One region of the Rhodococcus sp. B7740 genome, then DNA from elsewhere that is predicted to be linked to it. Evidence: riboswitches for the same ligand, from Rfam matches in the RefSeq annotation. Region 1 holds a riboswitch; the other holds the start of a gene.
The links. A riboswitch is a leader RNA that binds a small molecule or an ion and turns the genes downstream of it on or off. The one in region 1 is predicted to bind thiamine pyrophosphate.

Region 1 (7,504 bases):
TGAGAGTTGCCGCCGCCACGTCGACCACCGCCATGCCGGGTGCCGGTTCCGGGTTGCCATGGTCTGCGTACGTGGGCACTCCGAATTCGGTCAGAACTGCGGCTTTCATCCGTCCCCCTGTGAAGCGAATCGATATTCACTGAATCAATATTCAGTGAGTATCGTGACGGCAGAGGTGTCAACAGGGAGGGTGTGACGATGGCGGCCACGAGCCGGGCGCAGCAGGCCGAACAGACGCGCATCGAGCTGGAGAACGCCGCCCGCGTCGTGTTCGCCCGGTCCGGTTACCTCAACACCAAGATCGTCGACATCACCCGGCAAGCCGGCCGCGCAGCGGGGTCGTTCTACAACCATTACTCCGGCAAGGACGAACTACTGCTGGCGTTGGCCGAGCAAATCGGTGTGGATGCCGACATCATCGTCGCCACTCAGGATCCGACGGCCCGCGACCGCCCCACGATGCGGCCACACGTGGAGGTGTTCTGGCAGTTGATGACTCGACACCGTGTGGTGATCGATGCCCTCCGCGACGCCGCACTCGTCAATGCGGACTTCGCCGAGCGAGTGCACCGATTCACGCAGGTCCAGTTCGAGCCGTGGGTGAACCGCCTCGCGAATTTCGAGAAGGCGGGCGTCGAGCTACCGGCATCCCCGGCCACCACCGCGATGCTGATCGGCGGTGCGGCGGAGAACTTCGCCCGGCTGTGGCAGGGCTCGCCCGAGCAAGGACTCGACGCTCTGGTGGCGTTCGTCGATCGGGGCGTCTTCGGTCCGGCCGCTCGGTGAATCCACTCAGTGAGCCAGATTCCCACGCAGCGTCGACCCGGTGTACTCCGATCGAAAGAGACTGCGCTGCTGCAATATAGGGACCACCTGATCGACGAAGTCGACGAGCGAGTCCGGGTAGCGAGGGCACATCAGGTTGAACCCGTCGGCACCGCGACCGATCCACGACTGCATCTCGTCGGCGACCGACTCCGGTGTACCGATCATCGTGGCGTGTCCACCACCCGCCGCGAGGGTACCGAGCAACTCTCGGACCGTGGGAGCGTCCTTCTCGATGATTCGGAGGATGGTCTCGTAGCGCCCCTGCGGTCCGGTGAACTCCGCTGCCGGTGGCAGAGTCGGTACCGGAGCATCGAGTTCCCAAGCAGCGCAGTCCTGCCCGGTGAATGTCGACAGCATCGCCAACGACTGCTCGGTGGGGAGCAGCAGATCCAGTTCGGCTTTCTTGCGGCGGGCTTCGTCCATGGTCGAGCCGATATAGGTCACCAGACCTGGCATGATCCCCACCGTCGCGCTGTCGCGACCCGCATGGCGGATTCGCGTCTTCACGTCCTCGTAATAGCGTTGCGCTGCCACGAGATCGTAGGCGACGGCGTAGATCGCCTCGGCATACTTGGCCGCCAGTTCGCGGCCCGGTCCCGACGCTCCGGCCTGAAACAGGACCGGACGACCCTGCGGAGACCGCGGTACCGTCAACGGACCGTCGACGCGAAAGTGCTTGCCGTCGTGGTCGATCGAGTGCACCTTGGCCGGATCGGCGTAGTTGCCGCTCCGATCGAGTGTCAACGCGTCGGCATCCCACGAATCCCACAGCGCCAGAGCCGTGTCGACGAATTCCTCGGCGCGCGCGTAGCGCTCCTCACGAGCCGGAATGACGTCCATTCCGTGATTGCGGGCCTCGGCGTCGAACATGGAGGTGACCACGTTCCAACCGGCCCGGCCGCCGCTGATGTGATCGAGCGACGCCAGCATGCGTGCAGCATGGAACGGGGTGTAGAACGTCGACGACACCGTGGTGACGAGCCCGATGCGCGTGGTGGCCCTGGCCATGGCCGACAGCGCGGTGATCGGCTCGAGCAACCAGGTACCGGCCCCGGCAGGATCGCGAACCGAATGTCCGTCGGCGAAGAACACGGCGTCGAACTTTCCCCGTTCGGCGAGCTGCGCGAGTTCCTCGTAGTACGAGATGTCGCCCAGGTCCTCCACCCGCGAATCGGGGTGCCGCCACGCCGCACTGTGGTGCCCGCAACCGTAAAGAAAAGCGTTGAGGTGCATGTCAGTCCTTGACCAGGCCGCCGTCGACGACGAGGTTCTGACCGGTGACCGACCGCGCCCACGGCGAGGCGAAGAACAGCAGTGCGTCGGCGAATTCCTCGGGGGTGGTGACGCGTTGCAGCGGAGTCGACGCAGCGATGAAGTCGAACACCTCGGCCGGAGTGGCCGCGCTGGCGTCGGTGGTGCGCAGCAGTCCACCCGAGACCATATTGACGGTGATGTTGTCCGCGCCCAGGTCCGCGGACAACGTTCGCGTCAGCGAGAGCAGCGCCGCCTTGGACGCCGTGTAGTCGTGGTACGGCACCACGGGATTCTGGAACAAGTTGGTGCCCACGTTGACGATTCGGCCGAACCCGGCCTCGCGCATACCCGGCAGCGCAGCCTGGGTGGTGAGCAACGCCGCGCGGACGCTGCCGCGCAGTTGCGCGTCGAAACGCTCCCAGGTGATGGTGTCGGCCTTGGGGCGGGCATCGCCGTCGAAGGAGAAATCGGCCAGAGCATTGTTGACGACGGTGGTGATCGGGGTGCCGAAGTGCTCACGTGCAGTGCCGAACAGCGCGGCGACGTCCGACTCGTCGGTGACGTCACCCTGCACTGCGATCGCGTTCTCGCCGAGACGAGCTGCCAGCGCCTCGGCAGCATCTTTGCTGTTGCGGTAATCGATCACCACACGTGCACCCTGACCGGCGAACGCCGCGGCGATCGCTGCTCCCAGTCCGCGTCCACCGCCGGTTATCAACACTGTCTGCTCGTCGAATTTCATGCGCCTCGCCTCTCGTTCGAGGTCGGGACCGTCACGAGGGGACAGGAATACCGAACGTCACGACATTCCCTTCGCTGGTCCTAACCAGATCAGGTTCGACGGGTGTGTTCTCAGCCCCTGGGGGCACCCCGTGTCGCGCTCGACTGTACCCACCGGTCTCGGCAGGACGGTGCATTGCCTTCGATACGGCTCTCTAGCTCAGTTGATAGATACCCGAATACGACGATGACAAGTTACTGTGCCGCCATGGCCGAACGCGTCTACCTGGAGTATCGCCTCGACGAGAACGTCATCTTCGTTCTCGACCACCGCACCGTCGAGGTGTTCGACGCCGCCGTGAGGATCGCATCGGGCGGGCGCTGTCGGTGGCATGTGGATCAGCTCGGCGTGGACGCGAAGCCGACCCGGGACGGCACCAAGATCGTCCTCGGTCTGCGAACATCCGACGGCAGCATCGGCTACTCGGGCGACCGAATGAAGTTCACTGTCACCGACGAACAGCTGCCGCATCTGCTGGCGTTCTTCGATCGCGCGAAAGCGGCCAGGGCCCTCAACCGATGACCGCCCAGCCGTGCGGCGGAACGTTCACCCGCCCGTCGTTCAGGCCCGCTTCCCCGGCCAGCACCTCCCTGCCCTCGACCGCATAGTCGATCGCGTCGTCGCCGACATTCAGTGCCACGGTGATCGACTCGCCGTCCGCAGAAGCTCGGTAAACGAGTGCAGTGTTGGTGAGCTCGAGAGTTTCGGTGCGGGCGGAGTACAACCACGGGCTTCGGCGTCGTAACCCGATCAGCTCCTGGTGAATTCGGAACACGGGCCAGCCGTACGGGGCCAGATCGTCCGGGGATTCGGGGTACTCCGGACGCACGTCGTCGTCGCCGCCTACGCGATCCTCCTTGATGCCGCGGAAGGCCTGCTCGTCGCCGTAGTAGACCATGGGCATACCGCCCACGGTGAACAGAACCACCAACGCGTGCACCAGATGTCGCTCGTCCTCGATGACGCTGGCGATGCGATTGACGTCGTGATTTCCGACGAACGTGGCGGGCACGAAGGCGTCGAGCCACCCGTTGTGACGCTCCAGTGCGTGCGAGAGCTCGAAGAAGTTCCTCTCGCTCAGACCGCTCCAGATCGCCTTCCACAGCTCGTACTGGGTGACCGAATCCAGCGTGGACGCCGAGACGATTCGGTCGTAGTCACCGTGAATCACCTCGCCCAGAAAGTATGCCTCCGAATGCTTTTCGCGAACCTTCGGCAGTACCGCCGCCCAGAAGCGCGGCGACACCGCATAGGCCGCGTCGAGCCGCCAGGCGTCGACACCGCGTTCGAGCCAGTGCGAGAGCACATCCACGACGTACTGCTGCACATGCGGGCTCTCGTGGTTCAGCGCAACCAGCTCGTCGTGCCCCTCGAAGTTGCGATGCGTCGGCTCGTCGCCGGACCAATCCAGATGGAACCACCCTGCGGCCTCGGAGTCCGGTCCCTCGGCCAGGGCCTGATGGAACTTCGGAAAGCTCTGTGCCACATGGTTGAAGACGCCGTCGAACATGATCTTCAGGCCGCGGGAATGCGCAGCGACGATCAGCGAGTCGATGTCCTCGTCGGTGCCGAGCCTGCCGTCGACATGGTAGTAGTCGACGGTGTCGTAGCCGTGCTTCTCGGACTCGAAGATCGGACCGAGGGCGATGCCCGACGCGCCGAGCTCGAGTGCGTAGTCGAGCCACTTCTCGATTCTGTTCAGCCGGTGCAGCTCCGACTGGGACTCACCGTCCCAGCCGTGCACCGGCGCTCCGGTGAATCCGAGCGGGTACAGATGCCACCAGATGGCGTGCTTCGTCCACTCCATCAGGACTCCATGATCGAGTCGCGGCCCAGTTCGCCCGCACCGGTGTGACCCGAGAGGCTCGTCACCAGATCGAATTCGGCCAGCAAACAACGCAATACGTGCGCCACGCCCTCCTGCCCACCGAGTGCCAGGCCGTAGAGGAACGGACGGCCGAGCAGAACGGCATCGGCCCCGAGCGCCAGCGCTTTGGCCATGTCGGCACCGGTGCGCACGCCCGAGTCGAACAACACTGTCAGTTGCTCGCCCACGGCGTCGACGATGGACGGCAACGCGTCGAGAGATGCTCTGGCCCCGTCGATCTGACGACCACCGTGATTGGAGACGACGATGCCGTCGACTCCGTGTGCGGCCGCCTCCCTGGCGTCGCCCACGGTGCAGATCCCCTTGAGCACGATCGGGCCGCTCCAGTGCTCCCGCAGGAACGTCAGGTTCTTCCACGAGAGACCGGGGTTGGGGAACATCTGCGCCCAATGCATTGCCGCTGCAACAGGATTCTCCTCGACCGGCTGCCCCAGGCCGGCCTGGAACGCCGGATCGGTCAGGTAGTTCTCGATGCCGAGGTTGGCCAGGAACGGAAGGTAGCCGCGGTCCAGATCGGCGGGCCGCCAGCCCAGCAACGTCGTGTCGAGCGTCAGCACCAGTGTGGTGAACCCGGTGTCCTTCGCGCGCTGCAGGAAGCTCAGCAGCACCGATTCGTCCGTCGGCCAGTACAGCTGGTACCAGCGGGGAGCGTCGCCACCCGCCTCGGCGACCTGCTCGAACGAATGCGATGCCTGCGTCGAATGTATGTACGGCACACCGAGTTCCGCAGCTGCGCGGACGGTGGCGAGCTCGCCGTCGGGGTGGGCGAGGGTCTGGATCCCAACCGGTGCGATCAGCAACGGAGCGGGCATGTCGGTGCCGAGCACGGTGCACGCGTGGTTGCGGGCCGCTGAGCTCCGAAGCATCCGCGGCGTGATGGCCCACCTGTCGAACGCCGCCCGGTTCGCACGAGCCGTCGAGCCACTGCCCGCACTGGCGACGATGTAGCCGAGAGCCTCGGGCGAGAGCTTCTCGGCAGCCTGATCCTCCAGCCGCGCCAGGTTGGTGGTGATCGACGGTGTCTGCTGCGCGAACATCCCGGCGGCGTAGATGCCGAGTTGGTGATCGCTGAAGTTGCTGGGCCTGGCCTCGGTCATCGTTCGACCCTACCGGGGCACCGCCGAGGCTCGGGCGAGAAACGAGTCCAGCAGAGCCGAGCACCGCAACCGAGCTGCAGGTTCGGCGTCGGCGATGGCTCGGCGAATCTCGTGCACGTCCACCTCGTGTTCGACGCCGTCGCGGTCCCATGCGGCCGCCCACGCGTCGTACGTGTCGAGGTCGATTTCGGGGTGGAACTGCAGTCCGAGGTGCGGTCCGTGGACGAACGCCTGTTGTGCGGCCCCGTTGCGGGCGATCACCGTCGCCTCCGGGGGAGCGACGAAGGTGTCTCCGTGAAACTCCATCCACGGGCCGGCGGCGACGAGCTCGGGATCGGACGACTCGACGTCGACGAAACCGTACTCGGGATGCTCGGACTTGCGCACGCTTCCGCCGAGCACCCGAGCGAGCAACTGCCCGCCGAAACAGACACCCAGGATCGGAACACCTGTGTCGATCGCGTCCTGCACATACGCGATTTCCGGCGCGAGCCAGGTCAGCGTGTCGTCGTACGCAGCGTCGGGCGAGCCCATGACCACCAGCAACTGCGCCTCGGACAGCGACGGCGGCGCGGTGTCGGGACTGTGATCGAAGGAGTGCACGTCCAACTGGAAACCCCTGCTGCGCAATTCGGCGTCGAGGGTGCCGATGTCGCGTCGCGCGAGAGCCGGGTCCCGGTCGTGGACGAGTACTACGGCGCGCGGGTCGTTCGTGTATGTCACAGGGCTCCTTTACGGTGTTCGTGCACACCGTACGACAGACTGGATCCGATGCCACCTCGTAGACGCACAGCCCGATCCACCACTGCCCGCACCGTCAAGGCCGGGCAGAGCAGCGCTGCGCGAAAGTTCGCGGCCGCGAAGAACGGTGAGCCGGCACCGAAGAAGGCCGCTGCTCCGAAAAAAGCCGCACCACGCAAGCGGGCCGCTCCGCGCAAGACCTCGCCGCGCAAGACTGCTGCCCCCGATCTGCGGGTACCCGATCCCGGTGAGCGCGTCTGGGTGCTGGACGTGCCGTTCGAGGATCGGTCGGCGGCAGGCGCGGCCGGAGCGCGCTGGTATCCGGGCCCTCGGGTGTTCGCGTACTACGGCACCGAGTTGCCGGAGTATCTGCATCCGTACGAGTCGATGCCGTACAGCCTGCAGCGGTGGCTCGAGGACGACGCGAACGAGAATTGGCGTGACGAAGCTGTGCGAGAGCGGGCGATGCAGCCTCGCGACACCCAACTCGAGTCCGTCGGGCGCCATCTCGCCGCCCTCGAAGCCGGTTTCCCGTACTTCGCGCAGATGGATTCGACGGGTCTGGGCAAGACGCTCGCGGTGTGCGAGGCCGTCCGGCAGATGTCGGCGGCCGAGATCGGCACGGTGCTGGTGGTCGCACCCAAGGGCGCGCTGCCGGGGTGGCGTCGCACCATCGCAGACAGCGAGGCAGACATCGAGCCGTCCGAGCGTAAGCGTTGGCTGCTGATCACCTACCAATCGACGAAGAAGCTCCTGTCGGTTCCGCCGGAGACCAATCTGGGCAAACGCAAACGGACACAGAACAAACGGACCATCTCGCTCGGTGAATTGCGGTTCGACATGGACGTGGTGATCGCCGACGAGTCGCATGCGCTGATGAACATCGAATCCCAACAGTCGCAGATTCTCTGGCGG
Region 2 (7,504 bases), 2.0 Mb from region 1:
ACAGGTCGAGGAACCCGAACGCACCGAGACGAAAGTTGATGGTCACCACCACCACATCGCCGTTCTCGCTGAGGTTCCTCCCGTCGTACACCCGCTGTGCCGACGATCCGAGCGAGTAGGCGCCGCCGTGGATCCAGACCAGCACCGGCCGCAGTTCTGCCTCGGGACGGGGAGCCCAGACGTTGAGCGTGAGACAGTCCTCGGAAATCGACAGCGACGGATCGATCGGCACCGGACTGTCGCGGCCCTGCGGAGCCATCGCACCGAACTCGAGGCCGTCGAGCACTCCCGCCCAGGGCTGCAACGGTCGCGGCGCGCGGAACCGGAGCTTGCCCACCGGAGGCGTCGCGTAGGGAATACCCCGCCAGGCAACGATCGGCGACGTATCGGCATCGACCGGATAGCCGAGAACCTCGCCGTAGGGCGTGCTCACGAGCACGGTCGAATCGGACGCAGCGGAGTCGGACGCGGTGACCATGGAACCTCCCGTTCGGTCGTTGCCCAACGTACCAACATCAACCGTCCCCTCGGCGACGTTACTCACAGCGTCGACGCCCGCGAGCGAAGGAACCGGCGATGAAGAGAATCGGATGTGTCGCAGTGGCAGTCGTCGGAGCATGCATGCTCGGAGGGTGCGGTGCGAGCGGTGAAGGCGACGGTCCGATGGCAACCGTGATCACCGACCGCCCCACCCCGGTCGCCACGGCTCCCTCCGTGCCCTCTGCCACGTCGGCATCACCGTCCACCACATCGATCGCCACGCCGACGTCCACCACGGTGGCGCCGACGAGTCCTGCTGCAGCCCAGGCAAAGCCGCAGGACTACGCAGGCAAGGCACCCGGTTGGTACTACTTCTCGAGCCCCAGCGGAAAATTCGAGTGCGGTATCGCCGTCCTCGAATCCTCGATCGCCGGATGCCACGGATCACTCCCCGATTCGGCACCCGAGGTTCCCGGCAGCGGAGCGTCGGGGACGGCGGTGAAACCGAATGCCGTACAGCTGATCGCCGGGTCCCCGGCGAAGTTCGAGAGCCTCGGCGATCCCAAGTTCCACCGTTTCGACGGGCCTGCGACGGCCTTGCCGTACGGCGAAGTTCTCACCGTCCCCGGAAGTGGTTCCACCAACGGCCTGCAGTGCAGCGTCGACGAGAAGACCGGGGTCACGTGCTCCGATCAGGTCGGCCACGGTTTCACCGTCTCGAACGAGGATTTCGACCTTCGCTGACGGTCTCGTTCGCGCGGCAAATTACCAGGCGTAATGTCCGGGGACGGTACGACAATCCCTGCCGTACGGTCTCCCCAGCGGCCGACGCCCGTGCGCGCGGCCGGAAGGTGCATCACACATGAATCAGACCTCGGACCGCCACACAGCGAAGGTCATCGGCGTCAGCATCGCCGCTGCTGTGGGCGGGTTCCTGTTCGGCTTCGACAGCTCGGTCATCAACGGCGCTGTCGACTCGATCGAAGATCATTTCCTCCTCGGCTCGTTCACCACCGGCTTCGTGGTGGCAATCGCCCTCATCGGGTGCGCAGTGGGTGCCTGGTTCGCCGGCAGCCTCGCAGATCGTTGGGGACGCAAGAAGGTCATGCTGCTGGGCTCGGCCCTGTTCGTCGTTTCCTCGATCGGCTCGGGATTGGCGTTCAGCGTCCCCGACCTGATGCTCTGGCGAGTGCTCGGCGGACTCGGAATCGGCATCGCCTCGGTGATCGCACCGGCGTACATCGCCGAGATCGCTCCCGCCAAATGGCGCGGTTCCTTGGCCTCGCTTCAGCAATTGGCCATCACCATCGGCATTTTCGCTGCTCTGCTGTCCGACGCTCTTCTCGCCGGTGCCGCCGACGGCGCGTCCAACGACCTGTGGTTCGGCATCGAGGCATGGCGCTGGATGTTCCTGGTCGGCGTGATTCCCGCTCTCGTGTACGGGTTGCTGGCAACCCTGATCCCGGAGTCTCCGCGTTACCTCGTCGGTCAGCATCTCGACGAGGAAGCGGCCCGCGTACTCGCCGAGATCACCGGTGAGCTGCACCCGGACGAGCGCGTCCACGAGATCAGGCTGACGCTGCGCAAGGAGTCACGCTCGTCGTTCGCCGATATTCGCGGGCCGAAGTTCGGCCTGCAACCCATCGTCTGGGTGGGCATCACGATGGCCGTGCTGCAACAGCTGGTCGGCATCAATGCGATCTTCTACTACTCGACGACGCTGTGGCGTTCGGTCGGCTTCTCCGAGGATCAATCGTTCACCACCTCCGTGATCACCGCTGTGATCAACGTGGTCATGACGTTCGTGGCGATCCTGTTCGTGGACCGAATCGGTAGGCGCAAACTGCTGATGGGGGGTTCGATCGGCATGTTCGTCGGGCTCGTCATGGCGTCGGTGGCATTCTCGCAGGCGACCGGCAGCGGCGACGACGTCACGTTGCCCGCTCCGTGGGGTGCGATCGCGTTGGTCGGGGCCAATCTGTTCGTCATCTTCTTCGCCTCCACATGGGGACCGATCATGTGGGTCATGCTCGGTGAGATGTTCCCCAACCGCATGCGTGCCATGGCGCTCGGCATCGGCACCGCAGCCAACTGGATGGCCAACTTCGCTGTCACGCTTGCCTTCCCGCCGCTGACGTCGTCCGTGGGGCTGTGGGCGATCTACGCAGGATTCGCTCTGTTCGCCGCGCTCTCGTTCTTCTTCGTCAAGGCCAAGATCAGGGAGACCAAGGGCATGGAACTCGAGGACATGCTGGGCTGACGCCGGACCGCAGATGCAGGGGCGGCACCAGCGCCACCGGGTGAGCGGTGTTACTGTCGCTTTCGTTCTGACACGGGGTGTGTCCGCCGATGCGGATGCTGAGATCAAACCCGCCGAACCTGATGCAGGTAATGCTGACGAAGGGATGTCAAGGCGATGACGCCTGTTGTATCTGCGGACCCGGTCCGCTTCACCGATCTACTGTGGGATGCGTCCGAGAACATCCGACGCGCGATCGACGACCTCGAGTTTCTCCGGCTTCTCGGAGCCGGAACACTTCCGCTCGATGCGTTCCGTCGGTATCTCGAGCAGGATTCGCTCTATCTCGGTGGGTACGTCAAGTCGCTGTCACTACTGGCAGCACACGCACCGAACCCGATCGCCGGAGCGTTCTGGGCGAGCGCCGCCGCCAGCGCGATGGACGAGGCCGCCTCGCACGAAGAGATGCTGACCGGTGGAGCGCTGCCCGCGTCGACCTGCACACCCCAGGCTTCACCGGCATGCCTCGGTTACACCTCCTACCTCACCGCGATTGCGGCAACCGAACCGTATCCTGTTGCAGCAGCGGCTGTTCTGCCGTGCTTCTGGATCTACGCCGACGTGGGCCGCTCACTCGCCGGTGCCGCGAGAGCGGTTCTCGATCGCGATCCCGACCACCCGTACGCGCGGTGGGTAGCCGCGTACGACGCACCCGAATTCCATGCGATCGTCGACGCCGCAAGGACATTCGTGGACGACGCGGCGGCTGCCGCGACTCCGGTACAGCGAGAGCAGATGATCGACGCCTTCGTCGTGGCATCGAGGTACGAATTGATGTTCTGGGACAGCGCTTTGCATCCCACTCCGTGGCCGCTGGGCCAGAGTGCGGTGCACGCATGAGAACCGCTCGGATCCTCGCCGCGTTGGCGGCGGCCGTCGTTGCCACGACCGGACTGGTGGGCTGCTCGCAGTCGACGGACTCCGACACCATTCGATTCGCGTTGGACTGGACGCCGAACACCAACCACACCGGTCTCTACGTGGCCATACAGGAAGGCTACTTCGCCGACGCCGGCCTGGACGTGGAGATTCTGCCGTACAACAGCACCGCAGCGGACACTCTCGTCGATGCCGGAAACGCCGAATTCGGTATCAGTACACAGAGTTCCGGTGTGTTCGCCACCTCGGCGGGCGCGCAGATCGTCTCGGTCCTCGCGCCGCTCCAACATTGGGCGACCGGCATCGGAGTCCGCGCAGATCGAGACGACATACCGAGCCCGAAGGCACTCGACGGCAAGGTCTACGCCGGCTTCGGCGAATCCGGTGAGCAAGCCGGACTCCAGCAGGTCATCGAGAACGACGGTGGCACAGGCGAATACGAGACCGTCGTCCTGGGAACCTCGGCGTACGAGGCGGTGTATTCGGGGACCGCGGACTTCACCGTCTCCTATTTCGCGTGGGAAGGCATCGAAGCCGAGCACAGCGGAACCCCGATGAAGTACTTCGACTACACCGACTACGGCTTTCCCGACGCCTACGCCATCACGATCAGCGGCAACGAGCCCTGGCTCGCAGCCCACCCGGACCAGGCCGAGAAGTTCGTCCAGGCTCTTCAGCGCGGCTACCAACTCGCCGCCGACGATCCGGACAAGGCCGCACAGGATCTGATCGACGCCAATCCGGGAACGTTCACCGACGAATCGCTGGTCTTCGAGAGCCAGAAGATGCTCGCGGCGAAGTACATGAAGGACTCGTCCGGCGAAGTAGGACGACAGAGTATCGACAAGTGGACGGCGTACTCCAAGTTCCTGTACGACAGTGGCGTGCTGGCCGATCAGAACGGCGCGCCTCTGACCGCGGAGCCGGATTGGTCGACCTACTTCACCAATGACTACCTCGGCGATCGATGAGACGGTGGCCGCTGATCGAGGTTCCTTCTCGCTCAGCGGTATCCGAGCCTCGCTGCGTTGGGCGTGGCCGGCGCTGACCGTCGTCGTTCTGATCATCGCCGCCTGGCAGATCTACGTCGAGATCAGTGGCATCCGCCCGCAGGTGCTGCCGTCCCCCGGTCGCGTGGTGGTCCAGGGTTGGGCGCAACGCGATGCGATCGCCGAGAACGCAGCGGCAACCCTGCAGGTGACCCTCGTCGGGTTCGCGGTCTCCTTGTCCCTGGCCTGGTTGCTGGCCATCGCGGTGGACTTCTCGCCGTGGCTGCGTCGCGCGTTCGTTCCCCTCTTCGTCGTATCGCAGACGCTTCCGATCATCGCGATCGCGCCACTGTTGATCATCTGGTTCGGCTTCGGGCTGCTTCCGAAGATCCTGGTGATCGCCTTGGCGACGTTCTTCCCGATGGCCATCGGACTCATCGAGGGTTTCGCGGCGGCCGATCGAGACGCGCGATCGCTGCTGGCCAGCATGGGTGCCTCGCGCTGGCAACATTTTCGATACGTGCGGCTACCGTCGGCGCTACCCCGGTTCTTCACCTCCCTGCGCATCGGAATCACCTACGCCGTGGTCGGCGCGATCTTTGCCGAATATGCCGGGGCCAGTGCCGGGCTCGGCATCTACATGAGTCAACAGAAGAACTCGTTTCGTACCGATCTGGTTCTCGCCGCGGTTGCCGTGACGGCCGTGATCAGCGTGGTCCTGTTCGTCTCCACCTTCCTGGTGGAGCGGTTCGTTGCGCCTTGGGCGCGCCACGGGTCGGTTGGTCTTCATGTCTGACCCCGACACCTGCATCGACGTTCGCGATCTCACCAAATCATTCGGCGACAAGCCCGTACTCGACGGTGTGTCGTTCAGTGCTGGCCCCGGCGAGTTCCTGTCGATCATCGGCCCGAGCGGTTCCGGTAAGAGCACGGTGTTCAACATGCTGGCCGGACTCGACAAGCCCGACTCCGGCTCGGTTCGAGTACCGCCGTGCGCCTACATGCCGCAGAAGGATCTCCTGTTTCCGTGGCGTTCGGTGCTGGACAACACCACCCTCGGGCTCGAAGTGCAGGGCGTTGCCAAGAAGGAGGCGCGGGCGCGGGCACGCGAGCTGTTCCCGGTGTTCGGCTTGGACGGGTACGAGTCGGCCAGACCATCCGAACTCTCCGGCGGCATGCGCCAGCGGGCGGCGCTGCTGCGCACGGTGGTGCAGGGACGATCGGTACTACTGCTCGACGAACCCTTCGGGGCACTGGACTCGTTGACTCGAAGCGATATGCAGGCCTGGTTGCAGCAGGTCTGGTCGGAGTTTCGGTGGACGGTCCTGATGATCACGCACGACATCCGCGAAGCGGTCTATCTCTCCGATCGCGTGATCGTCCTCTCCCCCAGACCGGCACACGTTCGACGGCAGATCGAGGTGGCGCTGCCCCGTCCACGCGGGCTCGAGATCGTCACGACGCCGCAGTTCGCGGCGGTCGAGAAGCAGTTGATGGACGTTCTGCTCAGCGCGCCGACGCCCTGACCGATACCCGCTGGCGAGTTCGGTCGACGCAGGGCTCAGTCGACGCAGGGTATGCCGCCGTCGCTGTGCACACCCTCGTCGGGGGCTGCCGCCGGATCCAGGGACGGATCCTGTGCGGCGACCTCGAGCGGGGGCGGCGTCGTTGCGGGATCAGCTGCCGCGGTGGTCGGCGGTGCCTGCACAGGTACGTCGCCGATCAGCCGGGCTGCCTCGGCCCGGACGGCGTCGACGTCGACGAGATTGACGTCCTGCCCGTCGATCGTGTCGTAGCCGGTGATCGGGAGCGTGTAGAAATCGATGTCTCCCTGCATTACTGCACCGGCTCCGCCTGCGAGCTTGACCGGATCCAAGGACGCGTCGATCACGACGTCGTTCTTGGTACCCGCGACGAGCGCCCGGAGTTCGCCGATGTTCGCCATGACACCGGAGGTGCTGAGCTTGGCCATCACTCCTGCCACGAAGGCCTGCTGTCGTTTGGTTCGATCGAGATCACCGTTGTCGAGGCCGTGGCGTTGCCGGACGAAGGACAGCGCCTGCGAAGCGCTCAGTTCCTGCGCGCCCGCGGCGAAGTCCGCCCCCGAATAGTTGTCGTGTACAGGATTGTTCAGGCACACCTGAATCGGCCCGACGGCTGTCGCGACGTCGTAGAAGCCCAGCAGGTTCACCTCGGCGAAATGATCGATCGGCACGTCGAGCAGGTCACGAACCGCGGTCAACGTCGATCGCCGACCCGCGTCGCGTGCTCGACGCTCACGTTCGGCCGAATCGGTGACGCCCTCGTCGAGCAACTGTGTATCGGCGTCGGCTTTGGCAAGTCCGTACGCCTCCTTGATCTTCCGCTTGCCGTATCCGGGAACGTCGACGTAGTCGTCGCGAGGTATCGACAGCGCAGTCGCCCTCCCTCCGTCGGCCGGAAGGTGCACCAGCAGCAGTGTGTTGGTGTTGTAACCGCCGACGTCGCTGTCGCCCGCATGCAGCGCATCGGTGACGAACTCGGCAGGCAGGTCGTTGCCGTCCATGTCCTTGCGGCTGTCGAGACCGATCAACAGAATGTTGGTGTCCTCGCCGTTGCCGCCGGGATCGTTGTTCGCGATGCCGTCGAGCGCGTCCGAGGTGGTCAGCCCCGTGGTGGCTTCGCGGTACACCGCGAACCCGATTCCACTCACCGCGATCGAGGCAACTGCCGCAGTGGCGACGACAATTCGGCCGATTCGGAGTGCGAGACCGCGGTTGCGCGACGGCGTCCTGATGCGATGGCGCCCTGATCCACGTTCACCGCGGGTGGTGTCGTTACCTGGGCCGTTCGAGAGCACCTCGCCAGGCTACTCGGC

Region 2: it holds a riboswitch for thiamine pyrophosphate, as region 1 does, so the genes downstream of both, NY08_RS00905 (TenA family protein) here and NY08_RS16385 (3-oxoacyl-ACP reductase) in region 1, are expected to answer to the same signal.

Annotation. Positions count from the first base shown of each region.
Region 1 is NZ_CP010797.1:3,559,298-3,566,801, forward strand. It holds gene NY08_RS16370 (quinone oxidoreductase family protein) at 1-109, opposite strand, end outside; gene NY08_RS16375 (TetR/AcrR family transcriptional regulator) at 199-786, shown strand; gene NY08_RS16380 (LLM class flavin-dependent oxidoreductase) at 793-2,061, opposite strand; gene NY08_RS16385 (3-oxoacyl-ACP reductase) at 2,063-2,824, opposite strand; TPP riboswitch at 2,873-2,965, opposite strand; gene NY08_RS16390 (hypothetical protein) at 3,071-3,385, shown strand; gene NY08_RS16395 (alpha-amylase family glycosyl hydrolase) at 3,375-4,670, opposite strand; gene NY08_RS16400 (alpha-hydroxy-acid oxidizing protein) at 4,670-5,848, opposite strand; gene NY08_RS16405 (type 1 glutamine amidotransferase) at 5,858-6,571, opposite strand; gene NY08_RS16410 (helicase-related protein) at 6,620-7,504, shown strand, end outside.
Region 2 is NZ_CP010797.1:200,265-207,768, reverse strand. It holds gene NY08_RS00920 (carboxylesterase/lipase family protein) at 1-478, opposite strand, end outside; gene NY08_RS26360 (hypothetical protein) at 577-1,224, shown strand; gene NY08_RS00910 (sugar porter family MFS transporter) at 1,343-2,740, shown strand; TPP riboswitch at 2,804-2,903, shown strand; gene NY08_RS00905 (TenA family protein) at 2,897-3,619, shown strand; gene NY08_RS00900 (ABC transporter substrate-binding protein) at 3,616-4,629, shown strand; gene NY08_RS00895 (ABC transporter permease) at 4,607-5,443, shown strand; gene NY08_RS00890 (ABC transporter ATP-binding protein) at 5,436-6,173, shown strand; gene NY08_RS00885 (LCP family protein) at 6,209-7,486, opposite strand.